DNA from 2 places in the Pseudolabrys taiwanensis genome. Region 2 is predicted to be linked to the other one. Evidence: riboswitches for the same ligand, from Rfam matches in the RefSeq annotation. Region 2 holds a riboswitch; the other holds the start of a gene.

Region 1 (7,190 bases), 600 kb from region 2:
CCGCTCGGCGAGAGCTTGTCGATCGCTTCTTGGGTCTTCATGCCGGCCTGGATAGCCGCGTTCATCTTGTCGATGATCGGCTGCGGCGTGCCGCGCGGCGCAAGCAAGCCCGCCCAATGACCGATCTCGATCGACGGATAACCCTGCTCCGCCGTGGTCGGCAGCGAGGGATAAGCGCTGATGCGCTTCTTGTAGGTGGTCGCGATCGGCTTCAGGAGACCGGCCTGGATCTGCGGCAGCACGACGATGCTGGCTTCCGACGTCGCCGACGCGGTGTTAGACAGAACCGCGTTGACGCCGTCATTGCCGCTGCGGAACGGCACGATGGTCATGGCGATGCCGGTCGCGTCCTTCACCATCTCGGCGACGAAATGCGGCGTTGAGCCGGAGCCGGCGGTCGCCCAGGTCACGCCTTTCTCGCCCTGCGCCTTCGCCCAGGCGACGAACTCCTTCATGTTCGAGGCCGGCACGCTCGGATGCACGACGATGGTCGACGGCGCGACCGCGATCATGCCGACCGGGACCAGTTCCTCGTCCTTGTAGGAGAGGTTCTTGATCAGCATGCTGTTGGTGATGACGCCGGCGGCGCCGATCAGGAACGTGTAGCCGTCCGGCGCGGCTTTGGCGACGGCGGCGGTGCCGACCACCGCGCCGGCGCCCGGGCGGTTCTCGATCACGATCGTCTGGCCGAGCTGCTTGCGAACCGCCTCGGCGGCGACGCGCGCGATGAGATCGTTGGCGCCGCCGGGTCCGAACGGCACCACCCAACGGATCGGCCGCTCCGGCCATTCGGCGCGCGCCGCCGGCACAGTGGCGGCACAGACCAGCATCGATGCGGCAACAAGCAGAGTCCTGCGTAACATGAGTAGATCCTCCCGGATGGATTTTTGAGTTTATTGGGTCGCGTAGCGTTTGGAGAGCGTGTCGAAGTGTGGTTTGCCGACGAGCCGCTGGCGCTCGGCGAAGGTCGCGGTGAGGCCGAGCGCTTCGTCGACGGCGCCGCGCTCGCGCAACGCCCCGAGCGCCGCCTGCATGCCCTTGATCGCGCCCTGCAGGGCGACATTGGCATAGAGCACGAGATGAAAGCCCATCTCGCCGGCCATTTTGGCGTCGGTGATCGGCGTCTTGCCGCCGATGACCATGTTCAAGATGTGCGGCGTCGGCAGCCGTTGCGGAATGCGGCGCAGCTCGTCCGCGCTTTTCGGCGCTTCGACGAACAGGATGTCGGCGCCGGCTTCGATGTATTTGTGGCCGCGCTCGATCGCCGCCTCGAAGCCTTCCGCCGAACGCGCGTCCGTGCGTGCGACGATCAGCACGCCGTCGCGCCGCGCGTCGACCGCCGCCTTGATCTTGCCGACCATCTCCGTGGCGGGGATCACCTCCTGCCCGTCGAAATGACCGCAACGCTTCGGCATCACCTGATCTTCGATCTGGATCGCGCTGGCGCCGGCGCGCTCGAGCGTCACCACCGTGCGGCCGACATTGAGCGCGTTGCCGAAGCCGGTGTCGGCGTCGACGACGAGCGGCAGGTCGGTGATGCCGCGGATCGCCATCGTGTGCTCGGCGAGCTGCGTCAGATCCATGAACGCATAGTCCGGCAGACCGAGATGCATGTTGGTCAAGCCGGCGCCGGTCAGATACAGCGCTTCGAAGCCGAGATCGGCGATGATGCGCGCCGACAGCGCATTGGCGGCGCCGGGCATGAGGATGCCGCGTTTGGCGGCGACGAGCTTACGCAGGGTATCGATGTGGTCTTGGGCCATGGCGTTCCGACTTTGCTGCGCAAGCATGACCCCAGCGACAGATCACATCCAATATATTGTTTTTATGTTTTTGATATTTTATGAATATCAAATGGAACTCAGGCACCTGCGTTATTTCCGTGTCGCCGCCGAGGAAATGCACATCCATCGTGCCGCCGCCCGGTTGGGCATCGCCCAGCCACCGCTGACGCAGCAGATCAAGGCGCTGGAGGCCGAACTCGGCGTGAAGCTGTTCGCCCGCGCCGGGCGTGGCGTCGTGCTCACCGAGGCCGGTCGCGCCTTCCTCGCCGAAACGACTTCGATCCTCGATCATGTGGAGCGCGCGACTTTGCTCGTGCGTCAGGTCGCTGGCGGCAATGTCGGGCGCCTGCGCGTCGGCTTTACCGAGTCGGCCTCCTTCAGTCCGGTGCTGACGAAGACCTTCGCCGCCTTCCGCGTGCAGTGGCCGAACGTCGAACTCGAGCTCGAGGAAGCGCACACCGAAATCCAGGTGGAGCGGCTGCGCAACGGGCAACTGGATGCCGGCTTCATTCGTCCGCCCGTTCCCGTCGGCAGCCCAATCGAGTACGAGACGCTGGCGAGCGACGCGATGATGGTGGCCGTGCCGCTCGGCCACCCCCTCGCCGGCAGGAAGTCGACGAGAATTAAGGCGCTGGCCCGCGAGAGCTTCATCGGCTATGCGCGGCGCCAGGGCACCGGCCTCTCCGATGCCGTGGTCGCCGCCTGCCGCCACGCCGGATTCGAGCCGCGCATCGTACAGCAGGCGCCGCAACTTTCTTCGACCATCAATCTGGTGGCGGCCTCGGTCGGCATCGCCATCGTGCCCGCGCGCATGCGGCATGTGCGGCCGGAAAGCGTCGCCTTCGTCAAACTCACCGATGTCGATATAAGCGCACAGCTCGGCATTGCTTACGTGCAGTCCGAGCGCTCGAATGCCCTGCGCAATCTCGTCGATACCGCGCTATCGTTTCGCGCGGGGTGAGATGATCCGGCTCGTCGCTTGTAGTCCGGATGAGCGTAGCGAAATCCGGGATGAGACTTCCAAGATTGCAACGCGACCCCGGGTTTCGCTTGGCTTCACCCGGCTACACGGACATCAGCTCTTCCAGAACGCGTGGAAGTGATGCAGCGGACCGTGGCCGTGACCGACCTGCAAAGTGTCGGCGGCGGCGATGGCGTCGGTGACGTAGTCCTTGGCCTCGCGCACGGCGGCGAAGAGATCGCGGCCCTTGGCGAGCTCCGCGGCGATGGCGGACGACAACGTGCAGCCGGTGCCGTGCGTGTTCTGCGTCGCGATGCGCGGCGCGGCGAGCCGCGTCACGCCCTCCGCCGTGACAAGCAGATCGACGCTTTCGGGCGCGTTGCCGTGGCCACCTTTGATCAACACCGCTTGCGTGCCGAGCGCGAGCAGCGCGCGGCCCTGCGCTTCCATGCCGGCTTCATCGTGCGCGACGGGCTGATCGAGCAGCGCCGCCGCTTCCGGCAGATTGGGCGTGATCACCAGCGCGCGCGGAATGAGCCGCTTGCGCACCGCGGCGACGGCGTTCGCGGCAAGCAGCCGGTCGCCGGACGTCGCGACCATCACCGGATCGAGCACGATGTTCTGCGCCGCGTGGCGGTCGAGACCCGTGGCCACCGCTTCGATGGCGCCGACTTGCGACAGCATGCCGATCTTGACGGCGCGGATGTCGAGGTCGGCGAACACCGCATCGATCTGCGCGGTGATGAAACTCGACGGAACGTCGTGGATCGCGGTCACGCCCTTGGTATTCTGCGCGGTCAGCGCGGCGATAACGGAAGCACCATAGACGCCGAGCGCGGCGAAGGTCTTCAGGTCCGCCTGGATGCCGGCGCCGCCGCCGCTATCCGAGCCGGCGATGGTGAGCGCGATTGCCGTGGTCATTCAGACGACCTTTGCATGAGCGATGAGGGTCGGCGCGTCGAGCGTGTTGAGCGCATCGAGGATCGCCGCCGCGAAACTGCCAGGCCCTTGAGCCTGCCGCACCGCCAGTTCGCCGGCGACGCCCAGCATCAGCAGCGCCGCGGCCGCCGCGCGCAGCGCGTCCGGCTCGACGGCGAGGAAGCCGCCGACCAGGGCCGAACCGGCGCAGCCCATGGCGGTGACCTTGGCCATGAACATATGGCCGTTGCCGATGCCGACCGCGCGTGTACCGTCGGTGATGAGATCGGTCGCGCCGGACATGGCGACGATGGTGCGCGTCTCACGGGCATAGGCCATCACGTTCTCGCGCTTTGCCGCGGTATCGGCGAGCGCTTCGAACTCGCGATGATTGAGCCGCACCACGCGCGGGCCGCGCGCGACCAAGTTACGCGCAAAGGCAAGCCGGCCCGGGCTGCGGTCGACGAACACGGGATCGAGCACCCAGGGCAGCTTGTGTTGATGCGCGGCGGCGACAGCGATCGACGTCGCCGCCCGCCGTTCGGCATCCAAGGTGCCGAGATTGACCAGCAGGCCGTGCGCGGAGGCCACGAAGCCGCCGATTTCGTCGGCCGACAAGGTCATCGACGGCACGCAGCCGGCGGCAAGCAGCGCATTGGCGGTGAAGTTCTGAGCGACCGCGTTGGTGATGCAATGCACGCGCGGCGCGCGCGCGCGCAATTGCGCCAACAGGGCACCGGCCATTTCCGGCACGGCATCGCGCATCGCAGTTTCGGGCAGGTGCATCTCAAATCCCTCCGCCGGCATGACCCGGATCAGGTTCGTTGGGTTGGCCACTCAGCCTCTCAGCCCGGCAAGCCGGACACCCCACGAGATTGCTGGCGGGTTACCTATTCCCCGGCGGGCGCCAAGGCAAGTCCTGCGCGGCCGCCACTCCGGAGCCGCGCGCCTTGCCAGACAGTCGCGTTTTTGCTGGATTGCGGTTAAATCAGCCGCGACGCGGCAAACTTCATCAAGCCGATCCGGGGCGGTCCCGCGATCGGGCGGAGGCTTCGGAATGACCCCCTTCTTCGTTCAGATCAAGTGCGACCTCGGCAAGTCGTATCAGGTCGCCAATGCGCTCGCCGAAGCCGAAATCGCGTCCGAGATCTATTCCACCGCCGGCGACTACGATCTGTTGGTGAAGTTTTATGTCGACGCCAATACCGACATCGGCCATTTCGTGAATGAGAAGGTGCAGGTGATCCCCGGCATCAAGGACACCCACACCATCATCACCTTCAAGGCGTTTCGGTAACCGGCTGTTTGTAGGGTGGGCAAAGGCGCGATCGCGCCGTGCCCACGTCAGCCTCTGCCAAAAACGCTGAGCGTGCGCACGGCGCGTTAAAAACGCGCCTTTGCACACCCTACGGCTCCAGCCCTGCTTCCGCGCGTCGCCTCATCTCGAGCTGACGCTCGCGGAAGATCACGAACAGGCCGGCACAAACAACGATGGCCGAGCCGAGATAGACCAGCGCCTGCGGCAGTTCGCCGAACATCCAGTAGCCGAGCAGCACCGCCCACAAGAGCGACGAATAATCGAACGGCGCGATCACCGAGGCGGCGGCGTAACGGTAGCTCTCGGTGAGAAAGATGTGCGCGAGGCCGCCGAGCACGCCGAGCGAGATCAGCATCAACAGCTCCGACATCGTCGGCGTGTACCAGGCGAAAGGCAAAGTCACCGCGCCGGCGCAGGTCGTGGCGAGCGAGAAATAGAACACGATCGATGACGTGGTCTCGCTTTGCGTGAGGCGGCGCGTCTGGATGACGGTGCCGGCATTGCAGAAGGCCGAGAAGATGGCGAAGGCCGCGCCCGCGGCCGCGGTCGCGCCGGCAACGCCCGCGTAATGGCTCACGTCGAGATGCGGGATCAGCATCACGATGACGCCGACGAATCCGACCATGACAGCGGCCCAGCGGAAGAAACGCACCTTCTCCTTGAGGATCACGGCCGCAAGCGCCACCGTGATCAAGGGCGAGGCGAAGCCGAGCGCCGTCGCGTCGGCGAGCGGCAGACGCGTCAGCGACGAGAAGTTGGAGAACATGCCGCAGATGCTGAGCAGGCCGCGGCCGAGCTGCCCCAAAGGACGCTTGGTATAGAGCGTCGCCATCAGCTCGCCGCGCAGCGCGTAGATGAGCAGCACCGGCGGGATGGCGCAGGCGGAACGGAAGAAGACGAGTTGGCCGACCGGGGCGACGTCACCCAGCTGTCGCACCAGGGCCGACATCATGGCGAACAGAAGCGCGGAAAACAGCTTGAGGCCGATGGCCTTGAATAGAAACATTCCCCTCGAATCCCGGCGGCGGGAGCATTGCCATAACTAGCCGCGAATAATGCGCCTGTCTGCGGGGTTATTCTCGGCACATGGGTGGTGCGCGTCCGGCGCCATTGCCGGAGCCCCGGGCACGAGGATCGGGCCGGAGGCCATTGTCGCACCACTTTCACGGGATTTTGTGCAGATGCGGGACAATGCCGCCTTGCCGCGCGCGTCGCGCCTGCGACTATGCGGTGAGAGCGCGGGCCGCCTTGTTCCGCAGCCATCCATGATCCGACTGAAACCCCGGAGGTTCACTTGATGATCCGAATCGTCTCAGCGCTGGCGCTTGCCGGAACCGTGGCTGCGTTCTCCACTGCGATCTCCGTATCCTGGGCGCAGACGCCGGCCGAGGTGGCCAAGGCGCGCGAGGACATTATGGACCACCTCTGGCCCAACTATTATCGCGACATCTCGCAGGTGGCGCGCGGCAACAGCACCGATGTCGCCGCGGTGGCGACCAAGGCCGCCGGGGCCGTCGATGCGCTGAAAAAGTTCGCCACGCTGTTCCCGCCGGGCAGCGGCCGCGAGGCGGTGCCGACCACGCGGGCCAAGCCGGAAATCTGGAGCCAGCGCGCCGAGTTCGACAAAGCCACGAGCGACCTGATCGCCGCCACCACCGCCATCGGCGAGGCCGCCAAGAGCGGCAACGTCGAGGCCGTGAAGGCGCAGTGGCCGAAGGTCGCCGAGGCGTGCGGCGCCTGCCACGGCGGGCCGAAGAAGAGCGGCGGCAAGTTCCGTTTCGAGGAATGAGGCGTGGTTGAGCCGGGACGAAGCGGCGCCTCGCACACGGCTGACGCCCTCTCCCCCGCGGGGAGAGGGCACTCTCGTACGCGGCGGCTCAGTGCAAAGCGGACGCGATGACCACGACGGGCCGCCTTCTTAGCGTCGTCTGCGCCGTGGCCGCCTTCACCGCCACGGCGCACGCACAACAGCCGCCGCTGTCGGCCGAGCGGGGCAAATACATCTTCGATGCCGCCGGCTGCTACGCCTGCCACACCGAGCCAGGCGGCCCGGCGCTCGCCGGTGGCCCCGCGCTGAAGACGCCGTTCGGCACCTTCTATGCGCCGAACATCACGCCCGATCCCGAGCATGGCATCGGCCGCTGGTCGGATGCCGAGTTCGCGCGCGCGCTGCGCGAGGGCGTGTCGCCGTCCGGCCAGCATCTCTATC
Region 2 (7,190 bases):
GCCCCTGCGGGCCGAAGCGCATCGCCTTGAGCGTCGTCGGATAGATCGGGCCGAGCGCGATGTAATCGGGATCGTGGCACATGGCGACGTCGAGCTCGGCTTCGTCATGCGTCGACAGGCCGAGCGTCAGCCCGGCCTTGCGCACCGCGTCGATGTCGGCTTCGACGAGATCTTCCTGGCCGAGATGCAGATGCTGCGCGCCGGCGTCGATCGCGGCCTGCCAGTAATCGTTGACGACGAGCTTGGCATTGCCGGCGGCGGCCAGTGCCTCGCGGATCATCGCGACGGCCTGCGCATGCGTCAGGTCCTTCGCGCGCAGCTGGATGGTGCCGACGCCGAGACCGGCGAGGCGCCTGACCCAGGCGACGCTGTCGACGACAGGATAGAAGCGATCAGGATACGGCATGCCAGAACGGGGTCCCGACGACAGGGGTTGAGGGAGACGCAAAATCGCGCGGGCCCATCAGCCCGGCTTCGTAACCGGTGCGGCCCGCGTCGACCGCAAGACGGAAGGCGCGTGCCATGGCGACCGGATCGGCGGCCTTGGCGACGGCGGTGTTGAGCAGCACGGCATCATAGCCGAGCTCGAGCGCTTCGGCGGCATGCGACGGCGCGCCGAGGCCGGCGTCGATCACCAAAGTCACGTCGGGCAGGCGCGCGCGCATCAGCTTCAGCGCGTCGCGGTTGACGATGCCGCGCGCCGAGCCGATCGGCGCCGCCCAGGGCATGATCACCTTGCAGCCGAGATCGCGCAGGCGCTGCGCCACGGTCAGGTCCTCGGTGCAATAGGGGAAGACCTCGAAGCCGTCCTTGATCAGGATGCTGGCCGCTTCGACGAGCGCGATCGGATCGGGCTGCAAGGTCTCGTCGTCGCCGATGACTTCGAGCTTGATCCACGGCGTGTCGAATAATTCGCGCGCCAGCTCGGCGGTGGTCACGGCTTCCTGCACACTGCGGCAGCCGGCGGTGTTCGGCAGCACGGCGACATCGAGCTCGCGGATCAGCTCCCAGAAATTGCTGCCGACGCGGCCGCCCGCCGTCTCGCGGCGCAGCGACACGGTGACGATCTCCGCGCCGGAGGCGCGGATCGCCGCCTGCATGATCGCCGGCGACGGATAGAGCGCCGTGCCGATCAGCATGCGGGAGGAGAATTGCTTTCCGTAGAGTTGAACCATGTCGTTACGTTCCCTATGCGCTCGCGTCATACTCCGTTCATTCCCGCGCAAGCGGGAATCCAGCGCTGACTCACAGCTGGGTCCCCGCTTTCGCGGGGACGAACGGAGTGTGGGGGACCGCAAACATCACACATGACGGTGGACTATCCTCCCTGCCTGGGCGTGATGATCTCGATCTCGTCGCCGCTGGCGAGCGCGGTTTCGGCCCAGCGCTTCTTGGGCACGACCTTGCGGTTCACGGCGATGGCGAGCTGCGTGAACTCGTATTCCATCTCGGTCAGCAGCGCGGCCACGTCGCGCGCCGCGACCTCGGTGCGCTCGCCGTTGACGATCACATGCATCGGATCACCTCGGTGTCGCTGGCCGCGCCGGCGACATGCGCGACGGTCGCTTCGGCCACCGCCGGCGCGATCAGGAAGCCGTGGCGGTAGAGGCCGTTCACGGTGATGCGGCTGTTGTCGACGGTCACGTGCGGCAGGTTGTCAGGGAAGGCGGGACGCAAGCCGGCGCCGATCTCGACGATGCGCGCTTCGGCGAAGGCCGGATGCACCGCATAGGCGGCGCTCAGCAGTTCGAGCGCCGCGCGCACGCTGACGCCCTCGTCCTCGGCTTCGATGCTGGTGGCGCCGATGAGGAAACGGTTGTCGGCGCGCGGGATGATGTAGAGCGACCAGCGCGGATGGATGAGCCGCACCGGGCGCGACAGCGCGATCTCGGCGGTTTCGATGAGGATGGTCTCGCCTTTCACCCCGCGCAAAGTCGGGCAGACATCGCGCGCCGCGATGCCGCGGCAGTCGACGACGAGACCGTCGAGATCGCGGGGGCGCGCGTCGACGCCGAAGGTGATCGGCACGCCGGCGTCGCGCAGCTTCGCGTGCAACGCCGGCAGCACGCGCCGCGGCTCGACATGGCCTTCGCCGGCAAAGAACAACGCATCGGTGAAACGTCCGGCGAGCGCGGGTTCGAGCGCCGCGATCTGCGATGCGCCGAGCCGCTCGTGGCCCGACGCTAGTCTGGCAAAGCGTTCAAAGTCGGCGCGGTCGCGGCCATGCGCGACGACCAGCGAGCCGTTGAACGGTAGGTCCGGCAGCATCTCGCGCCAGAGGTCGAGCGAACGCAAACCGAGACGCGTGATCACCGGCTCGGCCGCTTCGCTTTCGGCGTGCGGCGCCAGCATGCCGCCGGCCCAATGCGAGGTGCCGTGCGTCATTGCCGCATCGTCGCGCTCGTAGACGGCGACATCGCGGCCGGCTTTGGCAAACAGCAAAGCCTGCCAGGTACCGGCGATACCGGCGCCGATGACGTTGATCGATTGCAGTGATTGAACGTGTGCCTGAAGCATTCGTCCGTCCCTTCGCCGGCATGACCCGGATCAGGTTCAAAGGGACTCTCTCAGCCCGGAACCCGGGCACCCCTCGGAACGCCGCCAATTTAGACCCGTGCCAAACGAAGTCAATGCGGGCCGGGGCCGCCGCAGAGCTGCAATGCGGTTTGCAAATTCGGCGCCGCGCCGGAACAATACAGCCCACACAACGGCCTTACGAAGCGCAAGGAAAAGCCATGCCTCTGTTCATCTGCACCGCCTGCGGCACGCAATTCCCGGAGAGCGACAAGCCGCCGGCCGCCTGCCGCATCTGTACCGAAGAGCGGCAATACGTGCCGCCGCGCGGCCAGGGCTGGACGACGATGGACGCGCTGAAGATCGACCGCATGAACGGCTTCCGCCAATACGCGCCGGGCATCATCGGCATAGGTTCGCATCCGACCTTCGCCATCGGCCAGCGCGCGCTGCTGGTGCAGACGCCCGGCGGCAACGTGTTGTGGGACTGCATCTCGCTCTTGGATGACGCGACGGTCACGCTGGTGAAGGCGCTCGGCGGCGTTAAGGCAATGGCGATCTCGCATCCGCATTTCTACACGTCGATGGTCGACTGGGCGCGCGCCTTCGACTGCCCGGTCTATCTGCACGCAGCGGACAAGGAATGGGTGTCGCGGCCCGACAGCGTCATCCAGTATTGGGATGGCGAGTCGAAGCAATTGTGGGACGGCGTGACGCTGGTGCGTTGCGGCGGGCATTTTCCCGGCGGCACCGTGCTGCATTATGCCGGCGCGGCCGGCGGCAAGGGCATTGCCTGCGCGGGCGATATTCTGTCGATCACCACCGATCGCCTGTGGGTGTCGTTCATGCGCAGCTACCCGAACTTCATTCCGCTGTCAAAGCGCGAGGTCGAGGCGATCGGCAACGCGCTCGCGCCGTATGCCTTCGACGTTATCTACGGCCACTACTTCGATCGCGTGATCGAGAAGGACGGCAAGCAGGTGCTGGAGAAATCGGTCGCGCGCTACGTCGACGCGATCGAGGGCCGAAGGGGGTATTAGCTTTCCGGGTCTGATCTCGCTCAGCCACGCGCACTTCGTCATGCCCGGGCTTGACCCGGGCATCCATGATGAGAGTCAGCGCGGCAAAGCCGTACGTCCATCCAGTGTGGCGTTTCATCATGGATTGCCGGGTCAAGCCCGGCAATGACGGTGGAGGGGCGGTGCTGCACGGACAGCGAGGTGGGGCGGCGAGCCCATTTGTGCGGTGCTCCTTGCTGTCATCCCCGCGAAAGCGGGGATCCAGTAACCCCGGTCTATCCGCATGACGAGGACAGGGGTTACTGGATCCCAGGTCTCGTTCGCTGCGCTCACTCGCCCCGGACGACAGTGGGGGACAAAGTGCCACCCCAAGCACTTCGTCATGCCCGGGCTTGACCCGGGCATCCATGATGAGGTTCAGCGCGGCAAAGCCGTACGTCCATCCAGTGTGGCGTTTCATCATGGATTGCCGGGTCAAGCCCGGCAATGACAGCGGAGAGGCGGTGCTGCACGGACAGCGAGGTGGGGCGGCGAGCCCATGTTTGTGGGCTGCTCCTTGCTGTCATCCCCGCGGAAGCGGGGATCCAGTAACCCCGGTCTATCCGCATGACGAGGACAGGGGTTACTGGATCCCAGGTCTCGTTCGCTGCGCTCACTCGCCCGGACGACAGTGGGGGACAAAGTGCCACCCCACGCACTTCGTCATGCCCGGGCTTGACCCGGGCATCCATGATGAGAGTCAGCACGGCAAGGCCGTACGTGTATTCCGTGTTGCGCGCCGTCATGGATTGCCGGGTCAAGCCCGGCAATGACGGTGGAGGGGTCGTGCTGCGAGAAAATGTTCGTGGGGGCAGCCATTGCTGCCGTCCCCGCGAAAGCGGGGATCCAGTAACCCGGGTCTATCCGCATGACGAGGACAGGGGTTACTGAATCCCGGGTCTCGTTCGCTGCGCTCACTCGCCCGGGATGATTGCTGAAACAAAAATGGCCGGGACTAAGCCCGGTCATTTGCGTATGCGATGCAGTGAGCCCGATGCTTATTCGTCGTCCTCGTCCTTGTCGTGTTTGCCACCGAGCTGCTTGAGCTTGGCGAACACGGCCGACACGTCGAGATCGTCGCTCTTCTTCTCCGGCTCGGCCGGCGTGACGATTTCGGATTCCTTGCGCGTGGTCTCGGAGGCGGGCAGCAAAGTCGCGCCGGTGTCGCCGAGCTGCGGCTTCTCTTTGTTGGCGCGCGAGACTTCGAGGTCGAGATCGATCTGCGAGCAAAGGCCGAGCGTCACCGGATCCATCGGCGACAGGTTGGCCGAATTCCAGTGCGTGCGGTCGCGGATCGAGGCGATCGTCGACTTGGTGGTGCCGACGAGCCGCATGATCGCGGAATCCTTCAATTCGGGATGGTTGCGCACCAGCCAGAGGATCGCATTCGGACGGTCCTGGCGGCGCGACACCGGCGTGTAGCGCGGGCCTTTCTTGCCGCGCTCGGGGGTGTGGACCGCGACCTTCGGCGGGGTCAGCGCCAGGCGGATCGCCGGATTGGCCTCGGCCGCCGCGATCTGCTCGCGGGTGAGCTGGCCGGTCGTGATCGGGTCGAGGCCCTTGATGCCCTGCGCGGCGTCGCCGTCGGCGATTGCCTTCACCTCCAGGGGGTGAAGCTTGCAGAAGTCCGCGATCTGGTCGAACGACAGCGCGGTGTTGTCCAGAAGCCAGACGGCGGTCGCCTTCGGCATCAGGGGGGCTGCGGTCGCCATGGGCAAAATCTCCTCTATGCTTCGCCCGCCCTCGCGGACGAAGCTCTTGGATCATCGACGATGATCGGAAAGTAGGCGGAATATAAGGGGTGCCCCCCGGGCACGCAACCGTCCCGGCTTGACACGGGAGGCCGACGCGTCCCATGTCGGGGCGCAAATCCGTGCAAATGCGAAGGTTTCGAGGAACCTGATGGCCCCAGGCCAGACCAAGCCCCCCCTGAAGGTTTTGCTGTGCTCGCCGCGCGGGTTCTGCGCCGGCGTGGTGCGCGCCATCGAGTCGGTCGAGCGGGCTCTGGACCGCTACGGAGCGCCGGTCTACGTGCGCCACGAGATCGTCCACAATCGTTACGTGGTCGACAGCCTGCGCGCCAAGGGTGCCATTTTCGTCGAGGAGCTCAACGAGGTGCCCGATAACGGGGCGCCGGTCATCTTTTCCGCCCACGGCGTGCCCCGCGCGGTACCCGAAGAGGCCGGCCGGCGGAACATGCTGGCGCTCGACGCCACCTGTCCGCTGGTGACCAAGGTCCACCGCGAGGCCGAGATCCACCACAAGCGCGGCCGTGAGATCGTGCTCATCGGCCATGCCGGGCACCCGGAAGTGGTGGGTACCATGGGGCAGCTGCCGGCCGGCGCCATCACGCTGGTCGAGGACATCGCCGACGTCGACAGCTTCGTGCCGCGCGACGAGAACAACCTTGCTTTCGTGACGCAGACGACGCTCTCGGTCGCCGACACGGCGACCATGGTGGAGCGCCTGAAGTCGCGCTTTCCGAACATCGTCGGTCCGCACAAGGAAGACATCTGCTACGCCACCACCAACCGGCAGGAAGCCGTGCTGCGCGTCGCGCCGCAGGTCGATGCGATGGTCGTGGTCGGCTCGCCGAATTCGTCCAACTCGCAGCGGCTCAAGGAAGTCGCCATGCGCGCCGGCTGTTCGAAGGCGTCGCTGGTCGACCGCGCGAGCCAGATCGATTGGAATATCTACGGCAATATCACTTCGCTCGGCGTCACCGCCGGCGCGTCGGCGCCGGAAGTGCTGGTCGAGGAAATCCTCGATGCGTTCGCCGAGCGCTATGAATTGCGGGTCGAGACGGTGTCCGCCGCCGTGGAAGACATGTTCTTCCCTCTGCCCCGCGCGCTGCGGGAGACCGAGGCGGCGGAGTAGTTCCGCATGGCCGTCTATACCGACGTCACGGCGGAAGAACTCTCCCGCTTCCTCGCAGGCTATGCCATCGGCGAACTGCTCTCCTACAAGGGCATCGCCGAAGGCGTCGAGAATTCGAACTTCCTCGTTCACACCTCGACCGGCAACTTCATCCTCACGCTCTATGAGAAGCGCGTCGCCGAAGGCGATCTGCCGTTCTTTCTCGGGCTGATGGAGCACCTGGCGGCGCGCGGGCTCAATTGTCCGCAGCCGGTGAAGAACAAGGACGGCGGCATCCTCGGCCGCGTCGCCGGGCGGCCGGCCGCCATGGTCACATTCCTCGAAGGCATGTGGCATCGCAAGCCGACGGCGGTGCATTGTGCCGGCGTCGGCGAGGCGCTCGCCAACCTGCATCTCGACGGCGCCGACTTTCCGATGACGCGGCCGAATGCGTTGTCGGTGAATGCGTGGCGTCCTTTGTTCGAACATGCCGGCGCGCGTGGCGACAGCGTGCGTCCCGGCCTGTGCAACGAGATCGTTGCCGAACTCGACGTGCTGGAGACGTCCTGGCCGCGCGGATTGCCGCAAGGCGTCATCCACGCCGATCTGTTTCCCGACAACGTGTTCTTCCTCGGCGATACGTTGTCGGGGCTGATCGACTTCTATTTCGCCTGCACCGACACGCTCGCTTATGACGTCGCCATCTGCCTCAATGCCTGGTGCTTCGAGCCGGATCATTCCTACAACGTCACCAAGGGGCGC

What was found. A riboswitch is a leader RNA that binds a small molecule or an ion and turns the genes downstream of it on or off. The one in region 2 is predicted to bind thiamine pyrophosphate.
Region 1: another riboswitch for thiamine pyrophosphate. It lies ahead of thiM (hydroxyethylthiazole kinase); the one in region 2 lies ahead of DW352_RS24110 (FAD-dependent oxidoreductase).

The regions. Positions count from the first base shown of each region.
Region 1 is NZ_CP031417.1:68,066-75,255, reverse strand. Features, by position in the region: gene DW352_RS00310 (Bug family tripartite tricarboxylate transporter substrate binding protein) at 1-863, opposite strand, end outside; gene DW352_RS00305 (isocitrate lyase/PEP mutase family protein) at 894-1,763, opposite strand; gene DW352_RS00300 (LysR family transcriptional regulator) at 1,855-2,745, shown strand; gene thiD (bifunctional hydroxymethylpyrimidine kinase/phosphomethylpyrimidine kinase) at 2,860-3,666, opposite strand; gene thiM (hydroxyethylthiazole kinase) at 3,667-4,449, opposite strand; TPP riboswitch at 4,437-4,543, opposite strand; gene DW352_RS00285 (Lrp/AsnC ligand binding domain-containing protein) at 4,721-4,960, shown strand; gene DW352_RS00280 (DMT family transporter) at 5,070-5,987, opposite strand; gene DW352_RS00275 (c-type cytochrome) at 6,279-6,770, shown strand; gene DW352_RS00270 (cytochrome c) at 6,878-7,190, shown strand, end outside.
Region 2 is NZ_CP031417.1:5,059,729-5,066,918, forward strand. Features, by position in the region: gene DW352_RS24095 (thiamine phosphate synthase) at 1-406, opposite strand, end outside; gene DW352_RS24100 (thiazole synthase) at 393-1,175, opposite strand; gene thiS (sulfur carrier protein ThiS) at 1,319-1,516, opposite strand; gene DW352_RS24110 (FAD-dependent oxidoreductase) at 1,507-2,517, opposite strand; TPP riboswitch at 2,508-2,601, opposite strand; gene DW352_RS24115 (MBL fold metallo-hydrolase) at 2,736-3,554, shown strand; gene DW352_RS24120 (DUF1013 domain-containing protein) at 4,571-5,284, opposite strand; gene ispH (4-hydroxy-3-methylbut-2-enyl diphosphate reductase) at 5,475-6,449, shown strand; gene DW352_RS24130 (homoserine kinase) at 6,456-7,190, shown strand, end outside.